One region of the Phyllobacterium sp. CL33Tsu genome, then DNA from elsewhere that is predicted to be linked to it. Evidence: riboswitches for the same ligand, from Rfam matches in the RefSeq annotation. Region 1 holds a riboswitch; the other holds the start of a gene.

Region 1 (3,406 bases):
TCAACCATTACTGGTCACGGATCGAACTAAAACCTTCGTCGGTCACGGTTCCTTTGTTAGGATCGGGGATGCAAAAGGAGCCAGTCATGATGACCCTGGAAGCCTTCGCCGCCATGGCGCACTCATTTCCGGAAAGCACGCAGAGCAGCCACTTTGGCACGACCGATTTCCGTGTGAGCAACAAAATCTTCGCCACCTTGCGTCCGGAAAAACTGCGCGGGGTTCTGATGCTGACGCGCGACGACCAGGCCATGATGCGCGAGACCTCTGCAGACATGTTCGAACCGGTGCCGGGCGGCTGGGGCGAGAAAGGTGCGACCTTTGTCATCCTCGCCATGGCCGAGCCCGATGTCGTGCGCCATGCCATGGCGATGGCATGGCGGAAGGCCGCGCCAAAATCAGTGTCGGCGCGCCACCAGCTATAGCCAGGTCCTAGCGCGATGCGTTCAGTGCCGCATCGAGATCATCGATGAGGTCATCGACATCTTCGAGACCGACGGATAGCCGCAGCAGTCCATCGGATATGCCGAGCTCGGCACGGGCCTCGTCCGTCAGGTTCTTGTGCGTCGTCGTTGTCGGATGGGTGATAAGGCTCTTTGAATCGCCGAGATTGTTGGAGATCTGGATGATCTCGAGTGCATTCTCGACCGCAAATGTGGCCTTCTTGCCGCCCTTGACCTCGAAGGCGATCAGCGTCGAGCCACCACTCATCTGCTTGGCGACGATGTCGGCCTGCGGGTGATCGGCGCGGCCGGGATAGAGCACTTTCGAGACGGCCTGATGTCCGGCAAGGAAGTCGGCAATCTTGGCTGCATTGTTCGTCTGCTGGTGTACGCGCACGGCAAGCGTTTCGAGCCCCTTCAGCATGACCCAGGAATTGAACGGGCTAAGCCCGGGTCCCGTGTGGCGGAAATATTCGTGCAGGTTTTCGTCGATCCACTGCTTGTCGGAAAGGATCATGCCGCCGAGACAACGGCCGTGGCCGTCAATATGCTTGGTCGTCGAATAGATGACGATGTGGGCGCCGAGTTCGAGCGGCTTTTGAAAGAGCGGCGTTGCGAACACATTGTCGACGATCAGCTTGGCGCCAACAGAGTTCGCGACCTTGGCGACGGCGGCAATATCGATGACTTCGAGCGTCGGATTCGTCGGGCTTTCGAGGAACATCACCTTGGTGTTGGGGCGAACAGCCTTTTCCCAATTCTCGATCCTGGAGCCGTCTATGAGCGTGAAATCAACGCCATAGCGCGGCAGCATGGTCTCGATGATGTAACGACAGGAGCCGAACATCGCCCGCGCGGCAAGCACGTGGTCACCGGCTCGCACCTGGCAGAGGATTGCGGCAGCAACGGCGGCCATCCCCGAAGCGGTGGCACGCGCATCTTCCGCGCCTTCAAGGGCGCACATGCGCTTTTCGAACATGTCGGTCGTGGGATTGGCATAGCGCGAATAGATGAATCCGGGCTCTTCGCCCTTGAAACGCGCCTCGGCCGCTTCTGCGGACGGGTAAACGAAGCCTTGCGTCAGGAACAAGGCTTCGGAGGTTTCCCCGAAGCCGGAACGCAAGGTTCCGGCATGGACGAGCTGGGTGGCGGGACGCAGTTTGCGGGTGGTATCCTTGGTCATCGCTGTCTCAATCTGCCAGAAAACTGGCCAATAAAAAACCGGCCTTGCGGGAATCGCAAAAAGGCCGGACGAGACCGGGCCTCTTTTAGCAAATTATTTTACGTGGCTGCAAGCCGGCCGGCCAAATCACCACGGGATAAAAGTGCTTTAATCCTCTTGGCCGCTTGCGTCAATCGGGTGAGGCGCTAAAGCTTTTCGTCTCTTTGTATGGATGGTCGACATGGCGAGACGAGAAGCGGGCATATTGGCCGATAGCGGCATCAGGGCGCTATTTGAGGCGCGAGCACTCAAGACCGAGCGCGAATTCGACGTCGACCAGATCCAGCCGGCGAGCCTCGATCTGCGCCTCGGCAAGCGCGCCTACCGCGTACGCGCGAGCTTCATGCCGGGCCCGGGAACGCCGGTCATCGACAAGCTCGACCGCCTGAAACTGCACGAAATCGATCTGACCGAGGGCGCCGTTCTCGAGACCGGCTGCGTCTATATCGTTCCGCTCCTGGAAAGCCTGGCACTGCCTGCCGAGGTTTCAGCCTCCGCCAATCCGAAGAGTTCGACCGGGCGCCTCGATATCTTCACACGGGTCATCGTCGATGGCGCGCAGGAGTTCGACAAGGTTCCGGCCGGCTATCATGGTCCGCTTTACCTTGAAGTCAGCCCGCGCACCTTCCCGATCGTCGCCCGGACCGGCTCGCGCCTGTCGCAGATCCGCTTCCGGACCGGGCGCGCGCAACTCGAGGAAACAGAGCTTGCGGAACTTCACGCCGCCGAGACGCTCGTCGCCTCCGAAACGCCCAATATTTCCGGCGGCGGCATCGCCCTTTCAATCGACCTCACCGGCGACCAAAATGGCCTTGTCGGCTATCGCGGCAAGCATCATACCAGCGTCGTCGATGTCGACCGGCGCGGCGTCCACGATCTTTTCGACTTCTGGGAGCCGATCCATGATCGCGGCGCCCGGGAACTCGTGCTCGATCCCGATGAGTTCTATATCCTCGTCTCGCGCGAAGCGGTCCACGTGCCGCCGCTCTATGCCGCCGAGATGACGCCGTTCGACCCGCTGGTGGGCGAATTCCGCGTGCACTATGCCGGCTTCTTCGATCCGGGCTTCGGCCATACGGCAGCGGGCGGCACCGGCAGCCGCGCCGTGCTCGAAGTGCGCAGCCATGAGGTGCCCTTCATTCTCGAACACGGACAGATCGTCGGACGCCTGATCTACGAGCACATGCTGGAGCGCCCGCGCGCCCTCTACGGCACTGATCTCGGCTCCAACTACCAGGCGCAGGGCCTGAAGCTTTCAAAGCACTTCCGCTGACGGCGGAGCCGCTCGCGACCCCTTGACAAAGACCGCTGTCAGCGGTCACTGATAGTGAAATGCGGGTGTAGCTCAATGGTAGAGCAGCAGCTTCCCAAGCTGAATACGAGGGTTCGATTCCCTTCACCCGCTCCATCAAACTTTTATGACTTAACTGATATTTTACGATGCCGTTTTTACGCTGGTAGCCGACCACAAGACACCTCATCGAGGCAGTGAGTAACTGTTCTGAACCCTGTTCAATGATCGGCCTTAAAGGAAATCAAGCGGTCGAAAGGCATTGGACGGGAGATAAGCCAGCCTTGTCCACAACAGTGAGGGCTCGCAGATGCAAAAAAGCTATACTGCGCCTCAGTTTCTATCCCCTCGACGACAACTCCAAGTCCTAGTGAATTTGCCATTCCGAGGATTTGCGGCACGATCGAGACCTTCACAGACTCTGTGCCGACGCTGTTCGTAAAGGCTCGA
Region 2 (3,406 bases), on a different contig from region 1:
CGGTATAGATCTAAGGTCGAATTTTGAAATTTGCTCGGCTGATTTAAGGTTCGCACAATCACTCGTTTTACTTAATTCAATTTCAACATACGGTTGCAGTTTCCCCAACTGCAAATTTCAACACTCAATAAGAGTTATCAAGAATGATGGATGACACGGCCCTGCTCTTTGGTTCCGCGCCCTCCCATTCAGGCCAAATGGATGAACCAACGCCTACGAGCGCAAGCGCGGTCCCGGCCAAAAGTCCTGCGCAGCAGTTCGCTGCCGCGGAGGACTTCATTCGCAACAACCTTCTTCAGCCTATCAATCTGTCCGATATCGCCAGCGCGGCCGGGGTGAACACCCGGTCATTGCAACGCCTGTTTCGCAAGCTGAAGGGGGTAACGCCCATAAAGGTGCTGCTGGATTGCCGTATCGAGGCAGCTCGAAAGATCATCGAGAATGGCGACGCAATGTCGGTCAGGGAGCTCGCCGCCCGCTTTCACTTTGCCAACCCAGGCCGGTTCTCGAAGCTTTACCGCGAGACATTTGATTGCACACCTTCGCAGGATATTCGCCTGTATCGCCCCGTTGATGCGGCTGAGGCGGATTGAACAAGTTAGGGCGCCACCCGGCGCTCGAGCAAGATAGTACCGTGCATGGAAAACACGGGGAGCGCCGCTGGCGGGCAAAGATGCCAGCGGCGCCCTCGGGGTCACAAGGTCGGGAGGTGGACTCTGCCTTGCACAGCCTGATGGTACAGATCCACCTCCAATCAACAATCACCCCGGCGGGGGAAGTGGATAACGGGGAGATCGACAATAAGCGCTTGGCGTCAGAGACCACGCTTGCTGAGATGTCCCTAAGTTGGAGCTAGTCACGTACCGCTCGCGTTCAACGCAGGTTGCGATACCGACTTCGCGTCGTGTGTGGTGACGGAAGTTCTGATGAGCTAGACTATCCCGTAACCGCGCGACGGGCTGCAACAGGGTGGCCAGCCGCACGAGCCAAACTTGGACACGATCCATCCAATTTCCAACCGACTTCCGGAATGTCTATTGCAGTCGTCGGCATGATGGGACACGGAAGGCGGGGAGGGCGTGCGAGATTCCGTTTCTCATGCCTGATGAAGGGTGCGAGGTGGCGCGCTTGGGGAACAAGCGCGGAACCTTCGGGTTTCCGCTTCAACTATCTCCTGATGATCCGGCATCCGGAAGGCCTGGATTCTAATACGAAATCAGGCTGGACGGGCAAATGGCATCAAGGTCGACCGGAAGCTAAATACAAATAAGCTTCAATATCATTTATATAAGTGAACGAATCCGCGCACAAAGCAGCGACATTCCTTATCGCGTCAACCTGCCAGCTGTCGCGGTATCATGCCTATGTCGTCCACGTTGAAAGGCGTGGTTTGATAGATGTCATTGATCCAATTGCCGAAAAGGAGATGGGCAGCGCTGCGCCACCGGTTCGCCGGCCTACATGACGAATCGTCATCGGGAAAGTAATTGCGAGGCAGCGGCATTGAAGGTGCGTTTGCGAGATCGCGGAAATACTCGTCGCCAAGTGAGTTCGTGTCATATTCGAGGTGGTTGAACATGTGGAGCGACCGGCATGAAGGATCATCGACCAGACCTAGCCCCGTCTCCTCCCCCTCAAGCAGCACCTTGAGGCCGCGCCCCTGTGGGATGTCGTCGCGCCGAACCTCCGTCCATCGCGATACCGGCATAAGCACGTCATCGGCGAACCCGCGCAAATATGGCGAAGCGGGCGCGAGGTTGCCGTGGTTGAAGATGCCGAAAGCCTTTGCCGACAGGTCGTGCTTCGGGATGCCGTGAAAATGCCAAAGCGCAGCTTGGGCTGCCCAGCAGATAGTCAGGCAGTGATGGACATGTGACTGCGTCCAATCGAGAATGTGGCGGAGTTCATCCCAATATTGCACGTCTTCGAAGGCTAGATGCTCGACCGGCGCGCCGGTAATTATAAATCCGTCAAACCGCTCGGCACGGACTTGCTCCCAGGCACGGTAGAATGATGCCATGTGCGTCACCGGCGTGTTGCGCGCCACGTAATTGGTTATCCTAACGAGGGTGAGTTCGATCTGCAGCGGCGTTGCGCCGACCAGCCTTGCGATCTGCGTTTCCGTGCTGATCTTGTTGGGCATCAGATTGAGCAATCCGATCCGCAGCGGCCTTATATCCTGACGCACCGCGTCCCGTTCGCGCATGATATTGACGCCTTCGGCTTCGAGCTGGCGGCGTGCGGGCAAATCGTCGGGGATCTTTATCGGCATTATCGCGCGTTCCTGTTGGTTCGCTGGACAGACGCCGGTAGCTAAATCCGTATAATTGCCGGTTCGGCCACATCCTCCCTGACGGAAGTACCACCTTGCCCGGAGCGCAGGTTGGCGTTGGGCGTCAACCCAACTCTTGATGTCGAACCACTTCTAAGCAGACGATCGCAACTTCGCAAGTCTCTTTTGCTACGGCATCCGGCGTTTGCGCAGGTTCTGCCGCCGCCTTTTCAACCGACTCAGCCAGGTAGTGGCTATGCTGTTGGAAAGTCATGTAAATGAAAAGATTCCGAGCGCCAACGAGTATCAATCTGAGCCGCAGCAACAGAATTCAAACAACGACTGTTCATCTGATATTGAACTCGCTTCAAAAACAGCCAAGGGGCAAAATCTCGACCCAACCAACCAAGGGCAGAGAATGCGACAAGGACCTATCCGTTAGGCCTGGTGATGAAGGCCCGTCCGGAGATCGCCGACTATGCGCCAAGCGGTATTGGTACCTGGCGGGAGCCGATAGCGACGGCCGCAGAGGTGCGGGGCTACCTTGGTATTTTGCCCTCGGCTTATGAGGAGTGTGTTTGGCCAGGAAAACACCGCCATTGTCATTGCCTGCATCATCCTTGAGCGGGCACAAGCCATCAACTCAGCTGGGGGCTATCTGCACGTCCTGACCGAAAAGGCGAGGGCAGGGGAGTTTACCGTAGGACCGATGCTGATAGCAGCCCTCAAAGCCAACGGCGTGCGCCCGCAACTGGTGGCGGCGACGTGAAGGATGAGCGCATGAAGACCACTATACGCGGACGAGCCCGAGCTTTCGCGCCCGGTCAGCAGGTGCTTGACCGAGGAGGCGGCCCAGCGCGACGAAACGCGTGACGTGCCTCGTGCATACCTTCGAGCTGTGCGGCGATGTCGCGAAGTGTCAGGTCGGGGTTGGCATTGGCAATGCCTGTGATCAGCATCATAAGCCGGTCTTCCGGTAAGCGGCGAGGGGAGGGGAAGGATCGTGGATCAGCCAGTCCTTCGCTGACCAACCGCCTTACCGACCGGCGCAGGCGATCGATCGACCAATTCTGGCCGTTTTCACGGTTGAGGCTGCGCGTTACGTCTTCCCATGGACTCCGGCCGCATTCGTTA

What was found. A riboswitch is a leader RNA that binds a small molecule or an ion and turns the genes downstream of it on or off. The one in region 1 is predicted to bind S-adenosylmethionine.
Region 2: it holds a riboswitch for S-adenosylmethionine, as region 1 does, so the genes downstream of both, metA (homoserine O-succinyltransferase) here and BM074_RS03615 (O-succinylhomoserine sulfhydrylase) in region 1, are expected to answer to the same signal.

Annotation. Positions count from the first base shown of each region.
Region 1 covers NZ_FORJ01000001.1:715,797-719,202, reverse strand. The annotation lists gene BM074_RS03620 (MmcQ/YjbR family DNA-binding protein) at 87-425, shown strand; gene BM074_RS03615 (O-succinylhomoserine sulfhydrylase) at 433-1,626, opposite strand; SAM riboswitch at 1,690-1,769, opposite strand; gene BM074_RS03610 (2'-deoxycytidine 5'-triphosphate deaminase) at 1,847-2,938, shown strand; tRNA gene BM074_RS03605 (tRNA-Gly) at 3,000-3,073, shown strand; gene BM074_RS03600 (EAL domain-containing protein) at 3,178-3,406, opposite strand, start outside.
Region 2 covers NZ_FORJ01000004.1:190,129-193,534, reverse strand. The annotation lists gene BM074_RS15985 (helix-turn-helix transcriptional regulator) at 144-593, shown strand; gene metA (homoserine O-succinyltransferase) at 1,334-2,272, opposite strand; SAM-I-IV-variant riboswitch at 2,314-2,420, opposite strand; gene repC (replication initiation protein RepC) at 2,847-3,041, shown strand; partial or broken gene BM074_RS15965 (recombinase family protein) at 3,098-3,406, opposite strand, start outside.